2 regions of the Alicyclobacillus fodiniaquatilis genome follow, and region 1 is predicted to be linked to the other one. Evidence: riboswitches for the same ligand, from Rfam matches in the RefSeq annotation. Region 1 holds a riboswitch; the other holds the start of a gene.

Region 1 (5,520 bases):
CTTGTGGAAATCCGGTGCGCCAGGCGTCACCGTTTTCCGTGGGAATGAAGGTCTGGACGAAGCAGGGCATTTTCAAAATGTCTACAATGAATACGCATCAGACAAATTGCCGATCACGTTACAGGTATATGGGGATGAAGCTGAAATTGACCACATGATGGAGGGCTTAGAAGCGCACATTCCACACAATGGGCAAGTTTTTGTCACAGAGAATGTATATTCAGCCAAACAGTTAGAGGGGGACTCAATCATGGGAGACGGCACTGTACTGAAGGTATATATGAAAGAGGAAGACCAATATGATAAAAAACCCTTATACCATGCACTGGTACTTGCCTTCAAAAAATTAGATGTGCTATGGGTCAGTGTGCAGAGCGCCATTGAAGGATTTGGCGCTGATCATGTCATGCGCAAATCGACGGTTTTTGAGTTTGCGGCGCATGCCCCGGTGCTTGTTGAAGCCGCATTGGAAGCGGACAAGGTGGACGCTGTTTTGCAACATATAAAACCACTCCTTGCATGCGCATCTGGCCCAGCGATTATTCTCAGGGGCGAAGTTGTCTCCATCGAGCCAGGTGACCATAAAAAAGATTGAACTCTTTTAAATCGAGTTGAACATGGTGCGCATTTGGTCGAAAAGGTTGGAGCGAAGGGGGACGAGTTCACTCGTCTCTCTTATCGCGTTGGGCCTTGAACGCATGATTCAACACTTCCGCAAATCCTTGCGGCGAAAAAGTAATGTCAATCCGAGTTGAACAACAATCGCAAATCATCGCCAAATGATTCCCGTAATTTTTTGATCGCTTCAGCTTGAATCTGGCGGATTCGCTCACGTGTCAAGCCAAAGAATAGACCGGTTTCCTCAAAGCTTTTCGGCTCCTCTCCGTTCAGGCCAAAACGCAACTGCAACACTTTTTCCTCTCTGGAGGACAATGTAGATAAGATCGCGTTAATTTCTCGTTGTCTGTCCTTTTCCAGGCTGGTTTGTTCAACGGATTGTGATTTGGTATCTTGTATAAAATCCTTGAGCAGGAAATTTCCTTCATCTCCATAGGGCGTTTCAAGAGATGTTGGCTCAGCGAGCATATTTTGCAGAATCTGCACAGTTTCAGACGGCACGGCTAGATGTTCTGCAAGGTCTTCTGCCGTTGGCGGTTGACCGGATTCACTCAACAGTTTGTTGGTAAGATTATTCACTTTAATCATTTTTCCATAAGCATAGACAGGAATGCGGATCATTTTCGATTTGTCCGCAAGCGCGCGCGTGATGGACTGACGAATCCACCATGTTGCATACGTGCTGAAGCGGCACCCTTTTTTGACGTTGAATTTTTTTGCTGCAGTGAGTAGCCCAAGGTTCCCTTCTTGAATTAGGTCTTCCATGTCCAAACCACGGTTCGTGTATTTTTTTGCAATGCTGACAACTAGGCGCAAATTCGCTTCAATCAACCTTCTTTGGGCTTCGTCGTCGCCTTGCTGAATTTGTGCACCGATTTGAATTTCTTCTTCATTGTCGAGCAATTTTTTCTTTCCAATTTGTTCTAAGTAAGAAGTGAGCACACTGTTTATACTGGTATTGCTTTCCTGATTATTCAAATTGGGCATCTGCGATCACTCCGTAGACGTGATAATAAAATAAAAAATGGCTCCTGCGACACGAGTTCGCAGGAGCCATTAGCCCAAAGGGCGGTTGTGGTGAGCTCCATCACCTATTCGATTATCTGCTATATCGGATTATACGCGCTTAGATCTCTGTCATGCAACTGTTATGGAATCGATTGCAAAAATTCTGTAAAGGGTTGTGACATTCATATTACAGCCTACAAATTAGACAGGGATACATCGCGATTCGAAATCAGAACAGATATGTTTTTGCACAAGTGACTAAAGTATGTTAAAACGTCACTGGCTTCCTGATAAGCATTGAGATCGACCTCATATCCTGTGCTCTATTTTATGGGGAGGCGTGAATTGATGAGAAAGGAAAGTGAACTTTACTTTCGAGGAAAGGGATGACACAATGACAAAGACACACTGGGAATTTGATTCCACCTGTCCACACTGTGGGAATGTGAATCATATTCAAGCGCCAATCGGGGAGTATGTTGTTCGTGTTCATTGCACACACTGTTCTCATGGATTTGACTACACCCATATTGTGCACAAACATCATGAGGTAAACGAGACCGACGATTGAATCAGGGTTCGTATATCACATGAATTTCTGTATATAGGCGATGGAGTTCGCCAAAACCGCTGGCAGCCCAGCTGATGACTCCTACCAGAATACATTTCTGGTAGGAGTCTGTTTTTTTCTAGGGGTTGTTCAAGGGAGCCATCTGTCGTCTTTGCAAGTCAAAAACAAATAAGTAGTGCCAGAGGAGAGAGACAATTGAGTAAAATAGCGCAGTTAAAAGCTCGTGAAATTTTGGATTCCAGAGGATTTCCGACCGTTGAAGTAGATGTCGTTTTGGAAAATGGATGTATGGGTAGGGCATCCGTGCCATCCGGGAAATCTACCGGACGCAACGAAGCCTATGAGCTTAGGGATGAGGATGAAGGGCGGTATCGTGGCAAAGGGGTTTTAAAGGTTGTAGAACATGTACAACAAGATATATTGCACTCAATTCGGGGGATGAGTGCTTTAGACCAAGCGGCAATAGACGATGCCTTGATTCAATTGGATGGCACGGATAACAAACAGCGCTTGGGCGCCAACGCCATACTGGGTGTCTCGCTTGCCACTGCCCGTGCTGCTGCAAAGTATAAAAATGTCCATTTGGTTGTGCACCTAGCGGAATTTGCTGGGCATCACTTGGATGATCTCACACTTCCGATTCCCATGATGAACGTCATCAATGGTGGCAAGCATGCAGACTCAGGCATTTCTGTTCAGGAGTTTAAGCTCGTTCCGCATGGAGCGACCAAAATCTCTCAAGCGATTCAAATGGGTGCAGAGACGTACCACGCTTTAAAGGATTTGCTGGCGCGCCAGGGACATCGCATTTCGGTGGGGGACGAAGGTGGATTTGCGCCGAAACTTGCGACGAACGAAGCGGCATTACAAATATTGTGCGAGGCCATTCTTGCAGCCGGTTATCAACCAGGCCAGGACATCTCCATTGGGCTGGATTTTGCCGCAAACGATTTTTATGCGAATGGAAAATATCATCTTGAGGGGCATGATTGGTCGTCTGACGATATGATCGAGTATTGTGTTCAATTGATCAATAAATTCCCGATTGTATCCATCGAAGATGGCCTTGCAGAGGATGATTGGGATGCTTGGCCGCGTTTGACGAATGCTTTAAAAAAGGTGCGGGTTCAGTGTCTGGGCGATGACATATTTGTGACAAATCCACGCATTTTTGCACAGGGAATCCAACAGGGGATTGCTGACGCCATTTTGATTAAACCAAATCAGATTGGCACGTTGACTGAGACGGTTCGCACCATGAAAATGGCTGCGGACGCTGGGTACAAAACGGTGATGTCGCATCGCTCCGGTGAGACGACCGATACTTTTATTGCCGATTTAGCCGTGGCGACCAACGCGAGGCAAATGAAATCAGGTGCACCAGCAAGAGGGGAACGCATCGAAAAGTATAACCAATTAATCAGACTGGCAGAAGAATTGCCGGATTTACAATTGGCGACTGGGTTATATCGGTTTTCATGACGGATTGAAATGAAATACCGGGCGAATCAGGCTCGCCTGGTATTTGATATGCGTGTGGAAAGGCGGAAATGATTTGGCATCGATTTCGTTTGTTTTAATGATTGTGCTGCTCGTCATTCTGGTCATTTCGCCAGCATCCTTGTTTGGATACCTGTATATCTTGTCAAAGAAACCCCAACATTCTGTCGTGCGGGCTCACCCCTATTTGGGATGGATGCGCTATCTTCTGGAGAAACTCGGGCCGGAATTTCGTCAGTACTGGTTTGATGATGATACGTCTGGAAAGCCATTTTCCAGAAGTGATTTTCTGGCGGTTGTGTTTGCGTCGAAGTATCGAAGCGATTTAATCAGTTTTGGCGGCAAACGCAATTATGATGAACCTGGGTTCTATTTGTCGAATGATTTATTCCCGAAACTGGTGGAAGAACTGCGCGTGGATAACCGCGTACAGGTTGAAGGACACAAATACAAAATCATTCGTGAAGGGCTGTTTACACGCCATGAAAAAATGATCGAGGATCAGGCGCAGCGATGGCTGTATGACGATGCGGAGGCCCTTGTCATCGGACAAAATCTCCAATACCCGTGGATTGTCAAAGGGATGTTTGGCGTATCAGCGACTTCGTACGGAGCGGTGGGGGAGCATTACATCGAGTCGACGGGAAGCGGTGCATTGATGGCGGGCGGATCGTGGATGAATACTGGGGAAGGTGGCGTGGCGCCTGAACATCTGGCGACAGGGGTGGACATCATCGCCCAAATCGGTCCTGGCATGTTTGGATTTCGTGATGAAAACGGCCATTTTTCATTTGAAGAATTCCAGAAAAAAGCCTTAGAACAAAATATTAAAGCGTTTGAATTGAAGTTTCATCAGGGCGCAAAAATTCGTGGTGGTCATTTGGAAGGCGCTAAAGTCAATCACAAAATTGCTGCGGTCCGCAAAGTGCCGATTGGCCAAACGGTCAATTCGCCGAATCGATTTCCTTTTCTCAAAAACGAGGCCGATGCATTGCGATTTGTGAAACAATTGCAGTTGAAAGGTGGAAAACCCGTTGGTATCAAGATCACCATTGGCGATGGTGGCAGAATCGAAAATTTTTTCGAAATGATGCTCAAGTTGGACATATACCCTGATTTTCTAACAGTAGATGGGAGTGAAGGCGGTTCAGGCGCAACTTTCAAATCTATGGCGGACGGAATGGGGCTGCCGTTGTACACTGCGCTTTTACTCTTGGATGACATGGCAAGACAATACGGAATCCGGGACAAAATGAAAATCTTTGCTGCGGGGAAATTGATCACACCTGATAAAGTGGCCATTGCGCTTGCTTTGGGGGCTGATTGTGTCAACTCAGCGCGGGGGTTCATGATGGCGAACGGCTGTATCATGGCCATGCAGTGTCATACAGGAAAGTGCCCAACCGGGGTGACGACAACGGATCCAAAATTCCAATCTGCGTTGGTTCCTAGCGAAAAACGTTGGCGCGTGATGAATTATATTTTACAGATGCGAGAGAGTGTGTTTGCCTTGGCAGCAGCTTGTGGTTTGAACAGCCCACGGGAATTGAGGCGAGAGCACGTCGTTTTTAAAAATGAATATGGGCGGACGGTACGTGTATCGGAATTGTTTCCCTATCCAAGTGTGGGCGCATCAAAATCATCGGCAGAGGAGATCAGCTAAATTTACGTATTGTGATATATCCCAGCATGTTGGCAGCGAACTTGACATCTCTTGACATCGTACTTTTGATTTGTGAAATGCTCAAAGTCTAAAATGCTAGGAGAATCGTTGATGATAGATGACATTGTAAAAGAGCTTGAATCCCTGCCGCAAAGTGAAC
Region 2 (20,428 bases), on a different contig from region 1:
CGTGCCTGTGCGCACATACAGCGCAGCAATGCCTTTGGGCCCTCCGATTTTATGCGCATTGAGCGTGAGCAAATCCACTTGCAGTTGCGCCACGTCGAGCGGAATCTTGCCGTACGTCTGCACAGCGTCCGTGTGCAACAGGACACCCTTTGCACGCGTGATGGCGCCGATTGCCTCAATCGGCTGGATGGTCCCGACGACATTGTTCGCGTGCATGACGCTGACCAGCACCGTGCTGCCTTTGATGGCCGCCTGAATAAACGCCGGAGCTACAAGTCCCGCCTCATCGACAGGCGCATAGGTGACTTCGAACCCTTCCTGTTCCAATGCCCGACAAGTATGGAGAACAGAAGGATGTTCGATCCCGCTTGTAATGATGTGATTCCCTTTGCCCAATCGCCTCATGCGCCTTGCAGCGCCGATGACGGCCATATTGTTGGCCTCGGTCCCACTACCAGTAAAAACGATTTCCGTCTCGTTCGCACCGATGGAACGCGCAACGGAAGCGCGCGCTTCCTCCAGCGCATATTTCGCCAAGTGGCCAAATTGGTGCAGGCTGTTGGGATTGCCAAACACATCGCGCGAAAATTGATGCAGCAAGTCCCACACTTCTTCGCGCATCGGCGTGGTCGCAGCGTGATCGAAATATTTTAATGTGTCGATGATGATACACCTCATTCCCTAAGACTAATGGTGCCGAGCAGTGTACTCGGGAGAATCGATTAAACATATGAATACAATCAGTATATACAGGTGTATTGACAGTAATCAATGCACGACTAATAATGGTAACTAGACCGTCATACGTGATGCTTCCCGCACCAGCAGCATCACGAGGCTGCCAGTCAATCGAGGCATCGCGTATGGCGCGGCATCAAAGTCTTGCATGATTTTCAAGTTAGTGATCTCAATCAGGCTGAAGAAAAGAAGGCTTGCCATATGTGGAATCGCTTGAACACGGACTTTGTCGTCATCGGATCAGGCATTGCTGGGCTGACACTCTCGCTACTGGCCGCAGAACACGGCCGTGTTTCGCTGATTACAAAGGGGGAACTCGGAGACGGCAACAGTCGGCTCGCGCAAGGCGGCATCGCGGCGGTCCTTGGCGCAGATGATGAACCTCATCTGCACAAGACCGATACGCTGCGAACAGGGCAGGGGTTGTGTGTCGACGAAGTCGTCCAAGTGATTGTTGAACAAGCGCCAGCGATGATTCAGTTTTTACAAGATATCGGTGTGCAATTTGATCACAACGATACAGGACAACTGCAATTGGGCCGCGAAGGTGCGCACAGTCGCAATCGCATCGTGCACAGCGGTGGAGATCAGACTGGCAAAGCGACCATGGACGTCCTGTTGGCATGTGTACACGCCCACAAAAACATCCAGATTTACGAGCGCACGTACGCCTGTGAACTGGTTGTGGAAAATGGGGAATGCACAGGGCTGCTTGCTGTCGATGCTTCAAATGCGCAAATGTGGTTCTGCGCCAACAGCGTTGTCCTCGCCACTGGCGGTTTAGGCCAATTGTATAAATATACCACCAACGACGTAAACGCGACAGGGGATGGCTATGCGCTGGCATACCGCGCAGGCGCCAAACTGCGGGATATGGAATTTGTCCAGTTCCATCCGACTGGACTCAAGAGCGAGACAAACCCGGTCCCCCTGGTATCCGAAGCGGTGCGCGGCGAAGGCGCGCGGTTGGTCAACGCGCAACAAGTGCCATTTATGGCGAAATATCATCCCTGGGCAGACCTGGCGGGGCGCGATGTCGTGGCCAAGGCGGTCTACCAAGAGATGAGCCTTGGCCGTGACGTCTATCTGGACGCCCGCATGATTGAAAAGTTTGAACAGCGGTTTCCGACCATTTATCAATTTTGCCGCGCGCGTGGGATCAATCCAAGCACGGATTGCATTCCGATTGTGCCCGTGGCGCACTACACGATGGGTGGCATTTTGACAGACGTGGCAGGACAGACGTCCATTTTGCGCTTATTCGCCATCGGGGAAGTCGCGTCGAGCGGTTTGCATGGCGCCAACCGCCTGGCTAGCAATTCCTTATTGGAAGGCCTGGTGATGGCGAAAAAAGCCGTCGAACGGATGGTGCAATTGCCACGACTGCAAGGCCGTCAAACCGACAGGGCCGCTGGTCAAATTGCGCCGCACACATGGGATAGGTCAGCGTCCCTTTCATTGCGACAGCGCGTCCAGGATTTGATGTGGACACATGTCGGTATCACGCGCAATCAGGAACAACTCGCGTTGGCAGAAGAGACGCTGTCCGCTTGGTTAAAGAAAGCAGCAGTGCAACCAGGACCAGATGTCAATCTGCTGACGACGGCCTTGCTCGTCGTGCGAGCGGCGCTGTGGCGTCAAGAAAGCAGGGGCGCACATTATCGAACAGATTTCCCGGATGTCTCACCAGCCTTTGAAACGCATTTCATTCAGGAGGGGACACATGAATCCGTTAGCAATACGCCAATTCTTGCAGCAAGCACTTCTTGAAGACGTCGGCATCCACGATGTGACCACAGAATTGATTTTCGATCCGTCCGCGACGATGCAAGGCATCTTCCTAGCGAAGGCCGACGGCCGCATCGCTGGCTTGGAAGTCGTGGAGGAAACGTTCAAGTTGATGGCACCTTCACTCGAATTTGAGTGCATGGTGCAAGACGGCGCCGACGTCACACCAGGAACCGTACTCGCCAGCGTCCAAGGCAGCGCTCGCGCGATTCTGTCCGCCGAACGAGTGGCTTTGAACATGGTGCAGCGCATGTCCGGCATCGCCACCGAAACGCGCAATGTGTGCAGGCTGATAGCGGGATCGAACACGCAAATTGTGGATACCCGCAAGACAGTGCCTGGTCTGCGCTTGTTCGACAAATATGCGGTGACCGTCGGCGGTGGGCGGAATCACCGTTTTGGCTTATACGATGCGGTGCTGATTAAGGACAATCACATTGCGGCGGCAGGTTCTTTGACGCTGGCAGTGGAGCGCGTGAAGCGCGGCCTTGGCCATTTGGTCAAAATTGAAGTGGAGACCGACACGCTTGAGCAGGTCGAGGAAGCCTTGGCCGCGCAAGTGGACGTGATAATGCTCGACAACATGACGCCAGCGCAAGTGACCGAGGCGGTCAAGCTGGTGGGCGGACGTGCTGTGACAGAAGCGTCCGGCGGCATTACGCCAGCCAACGTCGCCAGTTATGGCAGCACAGGCGTAGACGCCATTTCCCTGGGGTGGTTGACCCACTCTGTCAAAGCACTCGATATCAGCTTGGATGTACGATAAGGAGGTTGATGGATGATGGCTGTAGATATGCTCAGATTGCCGGATCAAATTGATGAAACCTATGCCAATCTGACGCCAGAAGCGTTGGATAGCCGGATCATGGCTGCAAAAGCAGCTCTCGGCAAGTCGCTCGTCGTGTTGGGGCACCACTATCAACGGGACGATGTCATCATGTACGCTGACTATCGCGGAGATTCGCTGCAACTTGCGCGCATTGCGGCAGAACTGCCTGACGCCAAGTACATCGTCTTTTGCGGCGTCCACTTTATGGCGGAGACAGCGGACATTCTATCGGCACCAACGCAAAAGGTCATTTTGCCGGATCTGCGTGCTGGCTGCTCAATGGCGGATATGGCCGATGCCCACCAAATCGAAGAATGCTGGCAAGTCATCACCGACCGGTTTGGCGAATCTATCATCCCCGTGACGTACGTCAACTCCACAGCGGCCATCAAGTCGTTTGTGGGCAAACACGGTGGCTTGACCATCACTTCGTCCAACGCCAAACGGGTTTTTGAGTACGCACTGGCGCAGCGAGAGCGAATTTTGTTCTTGCCCGATCAACACCTGGGGAGAAATACGGCTGTGGGATTGGGGATTGATCTGTCGGATCTGACGGTCTACAACCCGCACGAGATGGCGCTCTATTTCCCGCACGGTGAGGGCGATTCGCGCGTGATTCTGTGGCAGGGACACTGTTCTGTGCACCAGCGGTTCGAACCGCGCCACGTTGAGCGCATTCGCCAAAAATATCCGGGTATTCGCGTGCTCGTCCATCCGGAGTGCATGTATGAAACCGTACAATTGGCTGATGAATTTGGTTCGACCGATTACATCATCAAAGCGGTGGCCAAAGCGCCGCCAGGCACAAAGTGGGCGATTGGCACCGAACACAATTTGGTCAATCGCTTGGCGCAAGAGCACCCTGAACAATTCATTGTCTCGGTCAATGAAATGGTGTGTCCGTGTCTGACCATGAATCGAATTGATCGACCACACTTGCTTTCAGCGCTGGAAAATCTCCTAGCTGGTGAGACAACAAATGTGATTGAGGTGGCCCCTGATATCGCAGAGTGGAGCAAAGTGGCCATCCAGCGGATGCTGGATATCTCTTGAGCTTCTTTTGCGGCGTCTAGTTTTCAGCCCATCGCACATAGATGGAACTTTTGACTTGAAACCGAGCCATGCATGATGCCTCCCAGTACCAGCAGACGTGAAAATGGGGGCATCGCGCATGGGGCGCACTACATACCGGTTTCATGTGCGGAATAGGCTTTCAGCGGTGACCGGTGTCGATTTTTTGTCTATAATGGCAGCATCAATTCCATATTGGTGATGGAGCTCACCACGAAGCGCCTCTGCGGAGGATGATGGCCCCTACGAATCGATGTCGATTTGTCAGGGGTCATTTTTGTTTGTTCTTTCACTTTGGTGTGCACACTTCTTGGCAAAAGGCCGTCCGCTAGGGGACATCTGTTGAATTTATCGCCCAAGCACCCGTGGATGCTTGTTCCTAGTAGGTTTCTGTCTTGGACAGATTTCTCCCCGCTACATAAAGTAACGTACGTTTGCCTGCAGGCACGAATATGGGGAGAGGGGCATAAGGAGTGTTTACGCTAGCATCTGGGGATTTGGCACGCTTTCTGTTTGGCATGGTGCTGCTGTTGGCAGCGGCAAACCTATTCGGCTATATCGCCGAAAGATTATCCATCCCGCGCGTCATCGGGGAGGTAGTCGGGGGATTGATTCTCGGCCCAACCTGTTTGGGTGCGCTTTTTCCAAGCGCGTTCCATTGGCTCTATCTCGGATTTTCATCAGAGAGCAACCTATTTGGCCTGATATACTACATTGGCGAGCTTCTGCTGTTATACAATGCAGGCTTAAAGTTTCAAGCGAGGTTTGCCAAAGCGGATGTGAAAACAGGCATCGCCATCATCATCGGATCGACCGTGATTCCGTTCATTGTGGGTTGGCTGTCCACATATCTGTTCGATCCGAATCAATTTTTGGGACCGGATCACAGCGTTATCGCTTTGAAAATCATCGTCGCCATCTCCATCGCGGTGACATCCATTCCCGTCATTTCAAAGATCTTTGCCGATCTCGGCATCATGCACTCGCGCTTTGCCAAGATCATCATCGCCATTGCCGGTGTGCACGACTTGATTTTGTGGGTGTCGCTGGCCATTGCATCCGGTATCGTCTCATCAACTCAAGGTGGCATCAACACCTGGGTGGTCTCGAAGAGCCTGATTGTGACATTCGCTTTTCTGCTTGTCTGTATCGTCGTTGTCCCTTGGTTGCTCAGACGAATCACCTCAAAACGGGGGAATTTCTTGTTTCGCGCCTCGTTTCTGGGTTACTTCTTGGTCATCCTGTTCGCATTGTCAGACATTGCAGGCTATCTGAAAGTGGATGTGATGTACGGTGCCATTCTCGCTGGCATCGCGACAAAGTTCAGTTTGCCCACACCACTGTTTCAGCGTCTGGAAAAGAGCATACAGGGCATATCCTTTGCATTTTTCATCCCGCTTTACTTTGCCATCATCGGCATGCAACTGGATTTGGCCAAGAACTTCAGTTTCGGGTTCTTTATTCTCTACCTGATTTTTGCCACCATTGTGCAAAGTGTCGTCGTCTACTACACTTGTCGCATCATTAAAACCGACAAACTGACCAGTCTCAACTTTGCGGCGTCCATGAATGCGCGCGGCGGACCCGGCATTGTCCTCTCTTCAACCGCGTATGCGCTTGGCATCATCAATCAAAACTTCTTCGCCATCCTGGTGATGTTGGCTTTGGTCACTTCCTGGATGGCCGGTGGTTGGCTGCGGTACGTGCTCAAAAAGGGCAAGCGTCTCATGCCCGGCGACGAAAACCTCGTGATTCAAAAGGCACAGGAGGAAGTACTGTTTGATGCTGCTGGTGATTAGGCGACCAGAATCATGCAGGCTGTCCCATTTGAGCGCCCTATGCGCAATGACGGGGACAGCCTCGATGTTGTCTATTCTCACTTGAGACGCGTGTGAAAGGCGATGACTCGGATGCGGCGAAACATGCCTAGGCCAAGCGCAAGAACAACCATACCAGCGAGGGCGATCAACCAGAACGACAAGCTGGAAGAGGCGACATGCCAGAACGATTGACCACTGCCTGCACGCCCAACAGCTGTCATCACAGGCATATGCGCAAATGCGGCGGCGGCTGCATGGCCCATGCCCAATTGATAGAAGATGACTGTGACCACAGCGGCAAAGGCGGCTTGCAAGAACCGCGCGATGACATAGGGCGTCATGCGGATGTCCGTGTTTGTGAGCACGCTTGCCACCTGTGCGTGTACCGCCAACCCACTCCAACCAATGATGGCGCTGACCAAGGCCAATTTTTGCAGCATTGGGGCAGACACCACCGCGGTTTGTGCACTGCCGACATCCAGTTCAAGTAACCCCGCGATGGTGGGGTTCACCAAGCCATTGTTGATGTGGAACAGATGGTAGACAGCAGCGATGGGCCAGCCGATGACTTTCATCATCCCACTTAAATGCATCACCTGAATCAACACTGCAAAAAACACAATAAATCCACAGATCATCAGCAAGGTCTGCATCGATTCGGTGACAGCGTTGCCGAGCAGTTTGCCAAATGGCCGACCATCCTCTTCACGCGCCTTGAGCAGTTCCCGATAAGCGCGCACGAGAATAAAATCGCGGCGCTCTTCATTGGCGCGTGCTTTGACCTCGGCAATGTGCGTCGGGTCTTTGCGCCCCCACCATTTAAATACAAAGCCGACCAAAAACGCGGAAATGTAGTGGGCAATGGCGAGCAATCCACCGACAGCAGGGGACTTAAACATCCCGACGGCAACCGAACCAAACATGAACAGCGGATCCGCCGTGTTTGTAAACGCTAAAAGTCGTTCACCCTCAACCCTTGTACACTGTTTGGTTTCCCGAAACCGCGCCGTGATGACCGCGTCCATCGGAAATCCTGCTGCCAACCCCATGGAAAGTGCAAACGCGCCCACGCCTGGCACACTGAACAAGGGTCGCATCAGGGGTTCCAGCAATACGCCCAATCCACGTACAATTCCCAAGCCTAACAGAATTTCTGATAGAACAAAAAAAGGTAGCAGGGCAGGGAAGACGCTCCTCCAAAATAGTTTTAAGCCTGACATACCGGCCGCAAAACCCTGTTCCGGGTATACAACCAACGCGATGGTAAAGATGGCGGCGGCTGTCGCGAGGAACAGGGTGGACCAGTGGCTCTTTCTGCCTCGGCTCAAGCTCTTCACTCCTTTTTTCAACTAAACTACTGTACGAGCTGGTCCACAATTGTCCATACATCATATGCCGGGGCCTGTCTTTTATGTTTGGCTCAAGCTCCATCATGTCCGCTATAATGAGAAGAGCTATAAAGATAAAGGAGCGTTTCCCCGTGGATTTAGAAGCCGTACAACAACGTGTAGACGACTATATCGGCCAATTTAAAGAAGGTTACTTTCACCCGATGACATTGGTTGTTCGACTCTCCGAAGAATTGGGCGAATTGGCGCGCGAGATCAATCACAGCTATGGAGAGAAACCGAAGAAAAAGGAAGAAGGAGAAGGCAGCATTGCCCTTGAACTGGGAGATTTGCTGTTTGTCATCACCTGTCTGGCAAACCGGCTTGAAATCGATTTGAATGAAGCGTTTGCCGCTGTCATGAACAAATTTGAAATACGGGACAAAGACAGGTGGACGCGCAAGGACGACAGCACAACCGACGTATAGGCCAAGGTACAAACCTTCTCGCCGCTTGGACCATACGCTACATTGAGGTGATCCCAATGACTAGTGAACGATTCGTCCAAGCTGCATACGCATACCTCTTCATTGGCGATTACCATGAAGTAAAGGCGGCGTTTCAGCGCGCCATCGCTGCAGAACCGAACAACTCGAAGCTTTATTTTCACGCTTCCATCACGGCACATCGCAATGGTGACTTGCAAGAAGCACACACTTTGGCGACCAAGGCCGTCTCCCTTTGCCCGGAGAATGACTTGTATCGATCCAACGTTGCGGCAATTTACGCATCAGTGTGTGTCGAACATGGGAAATCTGCGTATTTTGCCGGTAGAACAGTCGAGGCATTTCAATATTTCCGATTGGCGCAAGCAGCAGATCCGCTCAATGAGGAGGCAGACACTTTCTCGCAGAAACTGAAGCTGCTGCATCCAGAGGTAGAAAATTGAACACTCAGCGCGTATACTATTCGTGTAACACGATACTCTTCTGAATTTCGGAAAGGTGGTATCCAGTCTCTCGCTATGTGGACTTTGTTTGTATGCTAATGGACCCACAACAGAGGTACGTTAAATGCAGACGCCCACCATTTGTGTGGCGAGTTGGGGTGGAGTTTGTCCGCCCATGCTCAAAGATCCCATGAGAAGACGAGATGCCATGCATTCTTTGGATAGCGCAGTTGACGTTTCTTTAAGCGTAGGACTGTGAAAAGAAGCGATTGATCATCTTTTCGTCGTGGGCGCGTCTGCTCCACGGCTTTTTTGTTGTGATTTGTTGTCGATGTCATCACACAACAAGGAGGCCTGGACATGACTGCAAAAATATTGCTTAGTTGCCGAAGCATCAGCAAGGATTTTGCCGAACGCAACATATTGAAGAATGTAAACTTGGACATTGCAGAAGGGGAGCGCATTGGTTTGGTCGGCGTCAATGGCGCCGGTAAAACCACACTGGCAAACATCCTCGTTGGGACCATTCAACCGGATGGAGGCCACCTCATCCAAGCGCGACAAGGCATTCAAATTGGCTACTTGTTGCAATCCACCGCCTATACGACCAATCATTTTGCCCAGATGCTCCATGAACAAGATGACGTGAAGCAAATTGAGGAATTTCTCAAAATTTGCAGCACACTCGGACTGCAACAGGTCCAAGACTGGGATGCAAAACGATTTCAGGGACTGAGCGGCGGCGAGAAGACGAAACTTGCGTTGGCGAACATTTGGATGACCAAGCCAGATCTCCTGATTATGGACGAACCGACCAACCATCTCGACTTTCAAGCCGTGGAATGGCTGATTGCTGAAATGGCCGCATTTCAAGGCGCGCTGCTCAACATTTCACACAATCGTTATTTTCTTGACAGAAGTGTCCAGCGCATCATCGAACTGGACGGGGGCGAAATTCGCACATACGCTGGCAACTATACGTTCTATCGGGAAGAAAAAGCGCGCCAATACGAAAGCCAGTTGCATCAATACAATGTCGAAAAGAAGAGACAAGCGCAGATTGAAGCAGAAATCAACCAATTGCAAAACTGGTCAGAAAAGGCGCATCGCACGGCGGGCAAAAAAGGGACTGCTGCCGAGCGGCGGCAGATGGGCCTGCGCGAGTTTGAGCGCGTAAAGGCCAAAAAGATGGATAAACAGGTGAAATCCAAGTTAAAAAGGCTGGAATCCATGCGCACAAACGGCGTGGCCAAACCCCAGCAGGAACAACAGATTTACTTCCAGTTTGACGACGCTTCGAAACATGGCCGCAGTCTCATCGAAGCGCGCGAGATCGAAATAGGGTATCATCACTGCCCCTTGATTCGTGACAGCTCGTTTACGGTCTTGCGAGGAGAACGGGTTGGTATCATCGGCAAAAATGGCAGCGGTAAAACGACTTTGTTGCGTATACTACTCGGACAACTGTCTGTGCAGGAAGGCGAGATATGGGTCAGTCCATCGGCAAAAATGGCTTACTTAAGCCAAGATGTCAATGACTTAGCCGCAGAAGACACCATCGCGCAGTTGCTTGAACAAGCCACTGCTCAAGAACGGACAGAGATGCGCACACTGCTGGCGAACATGGGATTTGCACAAAGCATGTTTCAAAATGATATTCGAACGTTCAGTTTAGGTGAGCAAACACGTCTGAAAATCGCCATGTTTATCTCACAGGCAAACAACATCCTGATTTTGGACGAACCGACCAACCACCTGGACTTGCACAGCCGCGAACAATTGGAGAGAACCCTAGAGACTTACCGCGGCACGCTTTTGCTGGTGACGCACGACAGATACATGCTGGAGCGGTTGTGCAACAAGCTGCTGGTGTTTGAACACGGTCAGATTCGCAAATTTGAGGGCAGTTTTCAGGAATACACACAAAAACTAGACAGTCCCGCTCGCCAAAGGAACAAACGGACAAATGACAAGGCGAACCAACAAGAGGAATTAATTGTGCTGGAAAACCGCATCGCCTATGTCCTGGGTCAACTCAGCCAATTGACATCTGTCGATCCGGCATACGCGAAGTTCGATGCTGAAGCGAAGCAGTTGATGCAGCAGAAACGGGAATTGACGGCGAGATCGTAAATCGATTTGTCCGAGACCGCCATGCGTGATGCATCCGTACAGCAGAATCGTGAAAATGCCAGACAATCAAGGCATCACGCATGGTGCAGCACCAAGGCGCCATATGATTTTCAGGGTAGGTCCATGGGGCGCGCAAGTATTCCCATGGACCTGACGTTGATGAGAAAACGAACCATAGAGAAATCTTTCTCTGCTAATTCTGCATTGTCGCAGGAACATAGGCGATTGGCGACGAAGCCTTCACACATGTTCAGTCGTAGGGCGCGTATCTTATATGTTGTCTTAAACTTTTGGGGAGGGTTCGCATATGTTACCGTTTTCCGGAATTGAAAACCCTTACAAGATTGGCGCTTACAGTGTTGACACGAACGCAAAAGTATTACAGCGTTACCGCTTCGTCCACGATGGCCTTGTCCGTCTGGCGGCTGGCCAACTCCCTGCTAGAGAAAACTGGGATTTAAAACTCACTTTGGCCAAGCACATCTACGAAGACGCGGAAGCGACAGATGAACTGCGCAACCGCATTCGGGAGTTGCGCTCTTCACAAGCCTCGCTCCAACAAGCGCCAGACGCGGCATTGTCGCTCTTGCTAGAAGAGTTGATTCACGCGCAGAATGATCTCGAACTGTTGGTCGGCATTTACGAGGTCGTACGCCCGGCCTTACTAGCCACCTACCAGAAACATATGTCCACTACGCAACAGATTGTCGACCAACCGACCATCCGCATATTGCGTACCATTGTTCTGGATCTGGAGGCGCAAATCCAGTGGGGGAACGAAATGATCGCATCCCTGCGAGCGGAAGGCGAAGCACATGAAGGACTCGACGAATTTAAAAGAAATCTGCAATCATTGCTGGCAGCTGCTGGCGGCATTGATGGCGCTGAGACAAAGTCCACCGAATTGCCGCGCCGCTGGCGTTCACAGCAAACCTATCAGTTGCCAATGAAATCCGTGCGGGATCCGAAAAAGATGGGGCCGACGACTTGGGCGCGCACCAGCGTGCCGAACTTGCCGGACGATGCGGTGCAACAGCGCCTGGTGATGATGATGCGCGTGCGCCAGGAAGAAATGACGGCCGTCGAACTGATTGCCGCCGTCCTGTATGCCCAGCAAAACATGCCTTGGGAATTTTATCACGATTTGGCCCGCCATTTGTGGGATGAAGCGAGACACAGTATGTTTGGTCAAGCAGCGCTGGAAGCAGCGGGCTTTGATTGGATGCATCAGCCGCAATATACATCGGACTATGATGTCAACGTCCATAAAATTCCTGGCGTGAAATACACGTGGTTGTCCATCGGCATTGAAGAGGGCGCCATGAAACGGACAGGCAAAAGGGCCGAATATGAATTTTGCCGCGATGAAGCCAAGCATCCGCTCATGACGCAGTTTCAAGATTACGATTGGGCCGACGAGGTGGTCCACGCCAACCTGGGCCGTAAATGGACGCCAGAATTGTTGGGCGAAGACATTGAATTTGTCCGCACTGTCGCACAACACGAACTGGATCACTTTTGGGAAGAAGTGCAGAACGCGCAACAGCAATGGATGAAAACGCAGAGTGGCGCATGATGAACCGTTTTATCAACTGTAAGATAGGAGTGAACGTAGTCGATGTCAAACAACACGATTTCAAACAGCATTCATTTGCCGCGCAGCACACCGGAAGAACAAGGTGTTTCATCGGCGGGAATCAGCGCTTTTCTGGACGCAGTGAACAATAGTCCTATCGAGTTGCACAGCTTGATGCTGTTGCGCCACGGCCATGTGCTGGCCGAAGGATGGTGGGCGCCTTACGCGGCAACAAAACCGCATATGTTATTCTCCTTGAGCAAAAGTTTCACTTCGACAGCCATCGGATTCGCAGTGAGCGAAGGTAGATTATCCGTGGATGATCCGGTTTTGTCCTTCTTTGAAGATCAACACCCGCAGACTGTCTCCCCCAATCTGGCCGCGATGCGCGTGCGCCATCTGCTCTCGATGTCTACCGGACATCGCCAGGATACAATGGGGCTGCTCGGCGCGCGCGAGGACGGCGACTGGGTCGCTGCTTTCCTAGACGCCCCAGTCGAAGAAGCGCCGGGAACGCTTTTCGTGTACAACAGCGGCGCAAGCTACATGTTGTCCGCAATCGTCCAGAAAGTGACCGGACAGACCTTGCTTTCGTATTTACAACCGCGCTTGTTCGAACCTTTGTCCATCGAAGGGCCGACCTGGGACGTCTGCCCCAAGGGCATCAACACTGGTGGTTGGGGGCTGTCCATCAAAACAGAAGACATCGCTAAATTCGGCCAACTGTATCTGCAAAAAGGGGTGTGGCAAGGACAACGCATCCTGCCAGCAGCCTGGATTGAAGAAGCCACCTCCAAACACATCTCGAACGGAGATGACATCGACAGCGACTGGCAACAAGGATACGGCTACCAATTTTGGCGCTGCCGCCATCAGGCATATCGCGGAGACGGCGCATTCGGACAATTCTGTGTCGTGCTGCCTGAGCAAGATGCCGTGTTGGCCATGACGAGTGGGACGGAGGACTTGCAAGCGGTCCTGAACCTGGTTTGGCAGTATATCCTACCAGCCATGGAACACGACAAAACCCATGATGACACAACAGACCATGATGTTTTGAAAGATCAACTTGCCGCACTCGAGTTGCATCCGCCAGTGATTCAATCCAGTTCGATCACGGCAGACAAAGTGTCCGGCAAGCGTTATACACTGTCTGACAATGAACATGGCCTGCAGGCGATCTCTTTCTCGTTCGACGGGCAAACCGCTGAGTGTACACTGTGGGACACACGTGGAGCACAAGTGATTCGCTGTGCGGCGGGCGAGTGGATCGCCCATGATTTGGCATTGTTGTCTGAGACACCACAATCAGTCGCTGCAAGCGGCACATGGCGCGATGATGAGACCTATGTCATGACGTGGCGGTTTGTGGAAACGCCATTTCACTATACGGTCGTTTGCCGTTTCACAGAGGACACGTTGGATTTGGATACAACAGTCAATGTATCCTTTACTACGAAAGAGGTCATGAAGATGACGGGATCGCTAGAGGGACGATGACTTTGGCCCACATTCCAAGTATGATATTGAGGTCGGCGTTTGTTGGACGCTGACCTCATCTTTTTCATAAAGAATTTCTGCGAAGAAGACCATGCGTGATGCGTCCCGCAACAGCAAGTGCTGTATTATTTTAAGATAGGAGAATTGATTTTGACTCAATCTACCACCATTCGTGTCGCCGTTGCCGGCGCGCAGGGGCGGATGGGCCGCGAGGCGATTCAGGCTGTGACAAACGCTGCACAGCTGCAGTTGGCAGGCGCATTGGTTCATCGTCCTGGCCACGAGGCGGACATCCCCCAAACGAGTGTTTACACGGATCCCTTGCGTCTGTTGGAGACTGAAAAGCCTGACGTTTGGTTAGATCTCACCACGCCGGAAAGCGTCGTCGGCCATGTGGACTTAGCGATTGAACATGGTGTGTATCCAGTGATTGGCGCAACAGGATATCAAGATGCAGATCTCGAACGATGGCAGATTGCCACCGAAAAAAACGACATCGGCGGCCTCGCCTGCCCAAACTTTGCGCTAGGCGCATTGTTGATGATGCGTTTTGCCCGCGAAGCGGCAAAGTGGATGCAAAGTGCGGAAATCATCGAGTTGCATCACGACCAGAAAAAAGACAAACCGTCTGGCACCGCATTGCGCACGGCGAAGCAAATGGAAACCGATTACGAAATTCCCATACATAGCGTCCGCCTGCCAGGCTTGGTCGCACACCAAGAAGTGATATTCGGCGGGACTGGCGAATTGCTAACCATTCGCCACGATTCACTGAATCGAGAAAGTTTTATGCCTGGTGTCGTCATCGCCTGTGAGCGTGTCATTCGATTGCGCGGCATGGTATATGGTTTGGAGCAGTTGCTCTGGTGAGATCGTCATGCGCCCCGCATACCAGCAGAATCGTGAAAATGCCAGTCAATCATGGCATCGGATGGCGCAGCGCCAAGGTACCGTACTATTTTTAGGTTAGGGGTGAAGCAATGAAAATTGGAATCAGTTGTTACCCGACCATTGGGGGTTCCGGTGCGGTGGCCACGGAGTTGGGGAAGGCATTGGCTCGCAAGGGACATGAGGTCCACTTTATTGTCACTGACGTTCCTTTTCGACTTGGCACATTTGTCGATCACGTCTACATCCACGAAATGGACACGACCACTTACCCGGTATTGCGCACACCGCCATACGATTTTTCATTGGCTGCGCTGATGGCCAATGTCATTGACGAGTACGAACTGGATATCCTTCACGCGCACTATGCGCTGCCGTTCGCGGTCTGCGCTTTTTTGGCCAAGCAAATGGCGAAGCGGGATGTCAAAGTGGTCACCACGCTGCACGGGACAGATGTCACCGTGCTCGCGCAGGATCTGCGTTTGAAACAAGTGATGAAACTGGGCATTGAAAAAAGCGACAGAGTGACCGCAGTCAGTCAAGACTTGATCGCGCAAACGAAAGAACTCTTCGAGACAGATAAAGAGATTGAATGCTTGTATAACTTTGTCGACACCGACGTGTTCAAACCGCGTGCGGGAGACGAAGTGCGCAAATGTTTATCTCGTCCAGATGAGCGCGTGCTGTTGCACATTTCCAATTTCCGGCCAGTCAAGCGCATTTGTGATGTCATTCAAATCTTTGCGCGCGTCGCGAATCAGGTCAATGCGCGACTGGTCTTGGTGGGTGAAGGCCCGGATTACAACGCCGCCCGCGATCTTGTGCATCAGTTGAACTTGCACAATTCTGTCGATTTTTTAGGCAAACAAGACGAGGTTGCGCCGCTGGTTGACTCTGCAGACGTATTGTTGTTGCCTTCGGAAAAAGAAAGTTTCGGTTTAGTCGCACTGGAGGCAATGGCCTGTGGCGTCCCCGTCGTTGGCACGATTGCAGGTGGCATTCCCGAGGTCGTACAACATGGGGAAACCGGATTTCTGTCGCCAGTTGGCGATGTGGATCAGATGGCTGCACAAGTGCTGCAACTCTTGCGCGACGACGAGCTGTATCAACAATTTTCCATCAACTCCCGCACGAGGGCCCAAACGCAATTCCATGTGCGGGACAAAGTCGGTGAATATGAAGCGTTGTACTTGCGCGCCCTGGACGAGAAGGCTGTCAAAGCATGAAAGATGAGCAAGGTTTGACCACACGGGACAGCATGATCAAAATGTTCCTCCAAACAAAAGACGCAGTGATTTCCGGCGAAGCGCTCAGTCAAACACTCGGCCTGTCGCGCACCGCCATTTGGAAACAAATCAAACAGCTCGAATCCTATGGCTTCCGGTTTGAGGCGACGACACGAGTCGGGTACAGAGTGGTGCACGTTCCCGACGAACTGATGCAACCTTTGATCACGCCGTATTTGCCTGCCAACGCCACATTTGGCCACAGCGTGCTATGGGCGCCCGCCCGCGCCTCGACCAACGACGATGCGACTCAACTGGCGCGGACGGGCGCACCAACGGGCGTCGTGATCACTGCTGGAGAGCAAACAGGCGGCAGAGGGCGGCAAGGGCGCAACTGGACATCGCCGGCAGGAGGGATGTGGTTTTCTGTCATCGTTCGGACCCCATGCGCTTTGTCACAAGCCGCTGAACTGACGTTACTGGCCAGTGTCGCTGTACGGCGCGCCCTGGTCGCCTGTGGTTCCATTGATGTCGAGATCAAATGGCCAAACGATATTCTCGTCAACGGCAAAAAAGTGTGCGGTATTCTGGCGCAAATGCGCACGGACGCCGAACAGGTGGACTATGCGGTCATCGGCATTGGCATCAACGCCAACTTCGCCAACACGCAACTGCCAAATGACATTTTGGCGCGCGCAACCACTTTGCAGACGGAACTGGGTCATCCAATCGAACGCCCAAAGCTGTTGGCGGACATTTTAAGCAGCTTGGAAACGCTCTACACAGATCTCCAGACTGGGGCGGGCGGATTTCACACTGTACGCGATGAATGGAAAGACGCAGCGCACACGTTGAATCGGAAGATCCAAGTCAAGGTGGGTGATGACCTATTGAGCGGTGTAGCGACAGATGTCGATGAACAAGGGATACTGTACCTGCACGGTGATGACGGTCAAATCCACCGTATCCACAGTGGCGAAGTTCTGTTTTCCGCCGCTGAAGAAGTATAGGCCCGTATAATCTTTGGCACGCTCAGTACCCTAGAACTATCGATTTGAAGTCTCTGGGAGGTCAACCGCGTGCCAAACGCTGAATTAGAAGCCATTGCGAACGCCATCGAACAAATCAGACAACAAGTGCCCATTGCAGATGAACAACGACGCGATCAAATGCTGGATGAACTCGCAAAATTGCGCGCGATGGCCACCTCCGTGTTGGATGCTTGGATGGCTGTAGACGACACCATCGAAGAGGCGCTCGCCGAGATCGGCAGCAATCCAAATGCATACGAATCCTCTGAATCGCAAATACAAACGCCCCCCTCGCGCACCGCTGACGCGACGCGCACAGGGGGTGAACCGCTCATCCCCAGCCCCATTCACCTCGTGGAACCTTGGTTTGACTTGTCGCTCAAAGCGGAGTGCGCTTTGCGCAAAGGCCTTGGCTACTATGATTTAGAAATGTACGGTGCGGCCGCAGATGCCTTGCACGATGCGGTTGCCCAAAATGACACACCAGCCACCCGCATCTATTTGGCGCTCTGCCATCTGCAGGCAGGGCATTTGGACAGTGCGGCGCTTCAATTGAAAAAGGCGGGTGAAAACGCGTCGGATGACCTCACACGCCAAGCGATACTTGAAGCAAAGACACAGCTATACGCAGCCGAACGCAACTGGCACGCCGCCATTCACGTGTTCTACGAACTACTGCACACGTCCGCTCAAAGTCCTGATATTTGGTTTAATTTGGGTGTCTGTCACACCCAATTGGATGAGTTGTCCGCTGCCGAGCGCTGTTTTGCCAAAGCCATGCACCTTGATCCCGCAGACAATGAAGCACGGTTGTGGCGCGCACTGTGCCTGTGTCTGACAAATCGACGCGAGGAAGCACAAAATTTGATTCAGGATACCCAATTCGATCCCGATTTCATCGCCCAAACTTCCTTGCTCTTTGTCGTTGTCTGCCTCAGCGCATCCCTTTACCCAGAAGCTCGCGCAGCGGCAGAATATCTGCGCCATCACGCGCCAACCGATGCGACAGGTGATTATCTACTCGCATTGTGCGAGTTGACGAACGCCAAGCCGAAACAAGCCATCGTTTACGCCAAACGCGCCATGACATTAGCGCCAAATCACGTGCAAGCCACGCTGATTTTTGGTTTCTCCAGTTTTCTGCTAGATGACATCACCCGCGCCAAACTTGCGTTGACATCCGTGGAGAACAAGATAGATTCCACGAGCCAAACGGCTTGTTTGCTGGAACTGGTTCGCGCGCAAATCGCCAGCATGACAGGGGATCACTCACTAGCCGAAGAACAGTTTAACCGTTTGACGGTAGAAGGCCACGCACAGACCAAACGCCTGGCCACATTGTATCGCGGTATGCTCTATCTCCATCAAAATAAACTACAATTGGCCAATGCGGATTTTCATCGCGCCAAACAACTGGGCATCCCTGAAAACTGGATTCAAATTGCCCGAACGAAAGTGAAAACACGCCAACTTTGTCAAGAAATCAATTAAGGCCAGCTTTCTCCATGTCCAGTTTGAATGTCATTTGCTAGAATTATAGTAGACGGCCATGCGTGATGGGTCCCGCGCCAGCAGAATCGCGAAAGTACCAGTCAATCAAGGCATCGCGGATGGCGCACGCAAAGGTATCGACTTTATATTCAGGGTAGAGAAATTCGAATTGGCCAGGAGGGCCTTCATTGAACTATGTGGCAATCGATGTTGAAACAACCGGACTAAACGCAACGACTGACGAAATCATCGAAGTGGGCGGCGTCCGCGTTGTGGATGGCGAGATCGCAGATACTTTTCATCGCTTGTTTAAGCCAAGCCGTCCACTGTCCGATGAAATTGTCGCTTTGACTGGCATCACAAACAGCATGTTGCAAGATGCGGCATCTATTGAGGACGTTTTGCCAGAACTATTGAATTTTATCGGTGATGAGCCCATTGTGGCGCACAACGCCGAATTTGATATTTCATTTTTGCAGCAAACGTGTGAGCGGCAGGGACTGTCCCTGCGCCGGGCAGACGGTTTGTGTACGCTCATGTTGTCACGCGTGCTTCTTCCAACTTTGACCGGTCATCGTTTGGCAGGCATTGCAGCGCATTGCGGTATTGAAACAGGCGCTTCTCATCGGGCGCTGGATGACGCGACCACGTGCGCGCGCCTATTGGAAAAATTGGAGCAAGCGGCGCGTCAACTGCCACTGTTGGTATTGCAGCATTTGACACAAATGGCTGGCCTTTTATCGGAAGTGACCGCCGACTGGTTTATCCGTCAATCGGAAAGCGTCATGCGCGAAAAAGGGGATGACATCCCCGATACATGTGAGGTTCGCGATGGACTCGTCTACAGCTTGTCTGGCATGCCAAATGCAGCAGGGCCATCGCAAGCACGGGAGAACAACTCAAGTGGTCACGGCGAACCCATTGGCGCGCAGGCGCGCGCCATCTTGGCCACTGGCGGCAAATTAAGTGAGATGTTGGCAGGCTACGAAGCGCGTGAAGGGCAATTACAAATGGTGGAACAGGTTGCAAATGCATTTGATGATGGCAAGCACGCGTTGATTGAAGCGGGGACAGGCACAGGGAAGTCGATGGCCTACCTGATACCTGCAGCATTGTACGCAAAACAGACCGGTCAGCGCGTCGCAGTCAGCACACATACCATCGCCTTGCAGGATCAGATTGAGCAACGCGACTTTCCGACATTGCAAAAAATCTTTGACGACAAGCTCACTTTGGCTGTGCAAAAAGGGCGCAATCACTATGTCTGTATGCGCAAGGTGAAGGCAGAAGCAGCACAGTTGTCCTTTATTTCACCGAAAGAGGACATTGAAAACTTGATGTCGTTGCTCGTGTGGCTGGTGAACACCAAAGAAGGCGTGCGAGAGGAACTCACAGGCAGCGTGGTCAAGCGGGCCATCTGGGCGCGGGTGCAAAGCGAAACAGATACTTGTATCAACAAACGTTGCCCCTTTTTTCGCCCCTGTTACTACTTTCGCGCCAAAGCGCGTGGTCAAATGGCCGACATTGTGGTGACCAACCATTCGCTGATGTTGGCGAATATAAAGGCGGATCATCGCGTTTTGCCAAAATATGAAGCGCTGATCATCGACGAAGCGCATCATCTCGAAGAGCAGGCGACCAAACATTTGGGCGGGGAAGTGCATGCGGCGCAACTGGCCTTCTTATCCTATCGATTAACACGTGACAAAGGAAAAACGGGCATTTTGCCGGAATTGCTCACTTATTTCCAAAATACACAGTCGATGCCGCTCGCGATGGAAGAGAGACTGCATAAAGCACAAGAGTGGATCGACGAAATTCACCGTCAGGCCGAAGTGGCATTTCAATATCTTGGCGCGCTGGTGCCATATGGACGCAATGAACAGCGCCTGACAGACGAACTTCGCGAACATCCGGACTTTCTTCGTTTCAGCGAGTGCATGTCTAGTTTGCGAGCGCCGCTTGCCGCGCTTGCAGAGTTAGGCAGGTCCTTGCAGGAATGGTCGAAGCAAGCGGCAACCGACGAAGAAGCCGGAAGGATTGTCGACGCAGCGGGTTAT

Evidence for each region. Region 1 has a riboswitch for fluoride ahead of eno (phosphopyruvate hydratase). Riboswitches for the same ligand answer to the same signal wherever they lie in the genome.
Region 2: linked by a shared signal. The riboswitch ahead of ACFSB2_RS06835 (cation:proton antiporter) and the one ahead of eno (phosphopyruvate hydratase) in region 1 are both predicted to bind fluoride.

Annotation. Positions count from the first base shown of each region.
Region 1 covers NZ_JBHUCX010000099.1:206,162-211,681, forward strand. The annotation lists gene ACFSB2_RS24740 (DUF190 domain-containing protein) at 1-595, shown strand, start outside; gene ACFSB2_RS24745 (sigma-70 family RNA polymerase sigma factor) at 742-1,605, opposite strand; fluoride riboswitch at 1,659-1,719, opposite strand; fluoride riboswitch at 2,225-2,288, shown strand; gene eno (phosphopyruvate hydratase) at 2,393-3,679, shown strand; gene ACFSB2_RS24755 (glutamate synthase-related protein) at 3,777-5,360, shown strand; gene ACFSB2_RS24760 (PaaI family thioesterase) at 5,472-5,520, shown strand, end outside.
Region 2 covers NZ_JBHUCX010000020.1:81,900-102,327, forward strand. The annotation lists partial or broken gene ACFSB2_RS06810 (cysteine desulfurase family protein) at 1-678, opposite strand, end outside; gene ACFSB2_RS06815 (hypothetical protein) at 793-939, opposite strand; gene nadB (L-aspartate oxidase) at 940-2,508, shown strand; gene nadC (carboxylating nicotinate-nucleotide diphosphorylase) at 2,462-3,292, shown strand; gene nadA (quinolinate synthase NadA) at 3,305-4,408, shown strand; fluoride riboswitch at 4,615-4,679, shown strand; gene ACFSB2_RS06835 (cation:proton antiporter) at 4,900-6,225, shown strand; gene ylbJ (sporulation integral membrane protein YlbJ) at 6,303-7,574, opposite strand; gene ACFSB2_RS06845 (nucleotide pyrophosphohydrolase) at 7,727-8,062, shown strand; gene ACFSB2_RS06850 (tetratricopeptide repeat protein) at 8,119-8,523, shown strand; gene abc-f (ribosomal protection-like ABC-F family protein) at 8,884-10,656, shown strand; gene ACFSB2_RS06860 (DUF455 family protein) at 10,964-12,232, shown strand; gene ACFSB2_RS06865 (serine hydrolase domain-containing protein) at 12,275-13,732, shown strand; gene dapB (4-hydroxy-tetrahydrodipicolinate reductase) at 13,883-14,602, shown strand; gene bshA (N-acetyl-alpha-D-glucosaminyl L-malate synthase BshA) at 14,713-15,846, shown strand; gene ACFSB2_RS06880 (biotin--[acetyl-CoA-carboxylase] ligase) at 15,843-16,856, shown strand; gene ACFSB2_RS06885 (tetratricopeptide repeat protein) at 16,926-18,368, shown strand; gene ACFSB2_RS06890 (helicase C-terminal domain-containing protein) at 18,566-20,428, shown strand, end outside.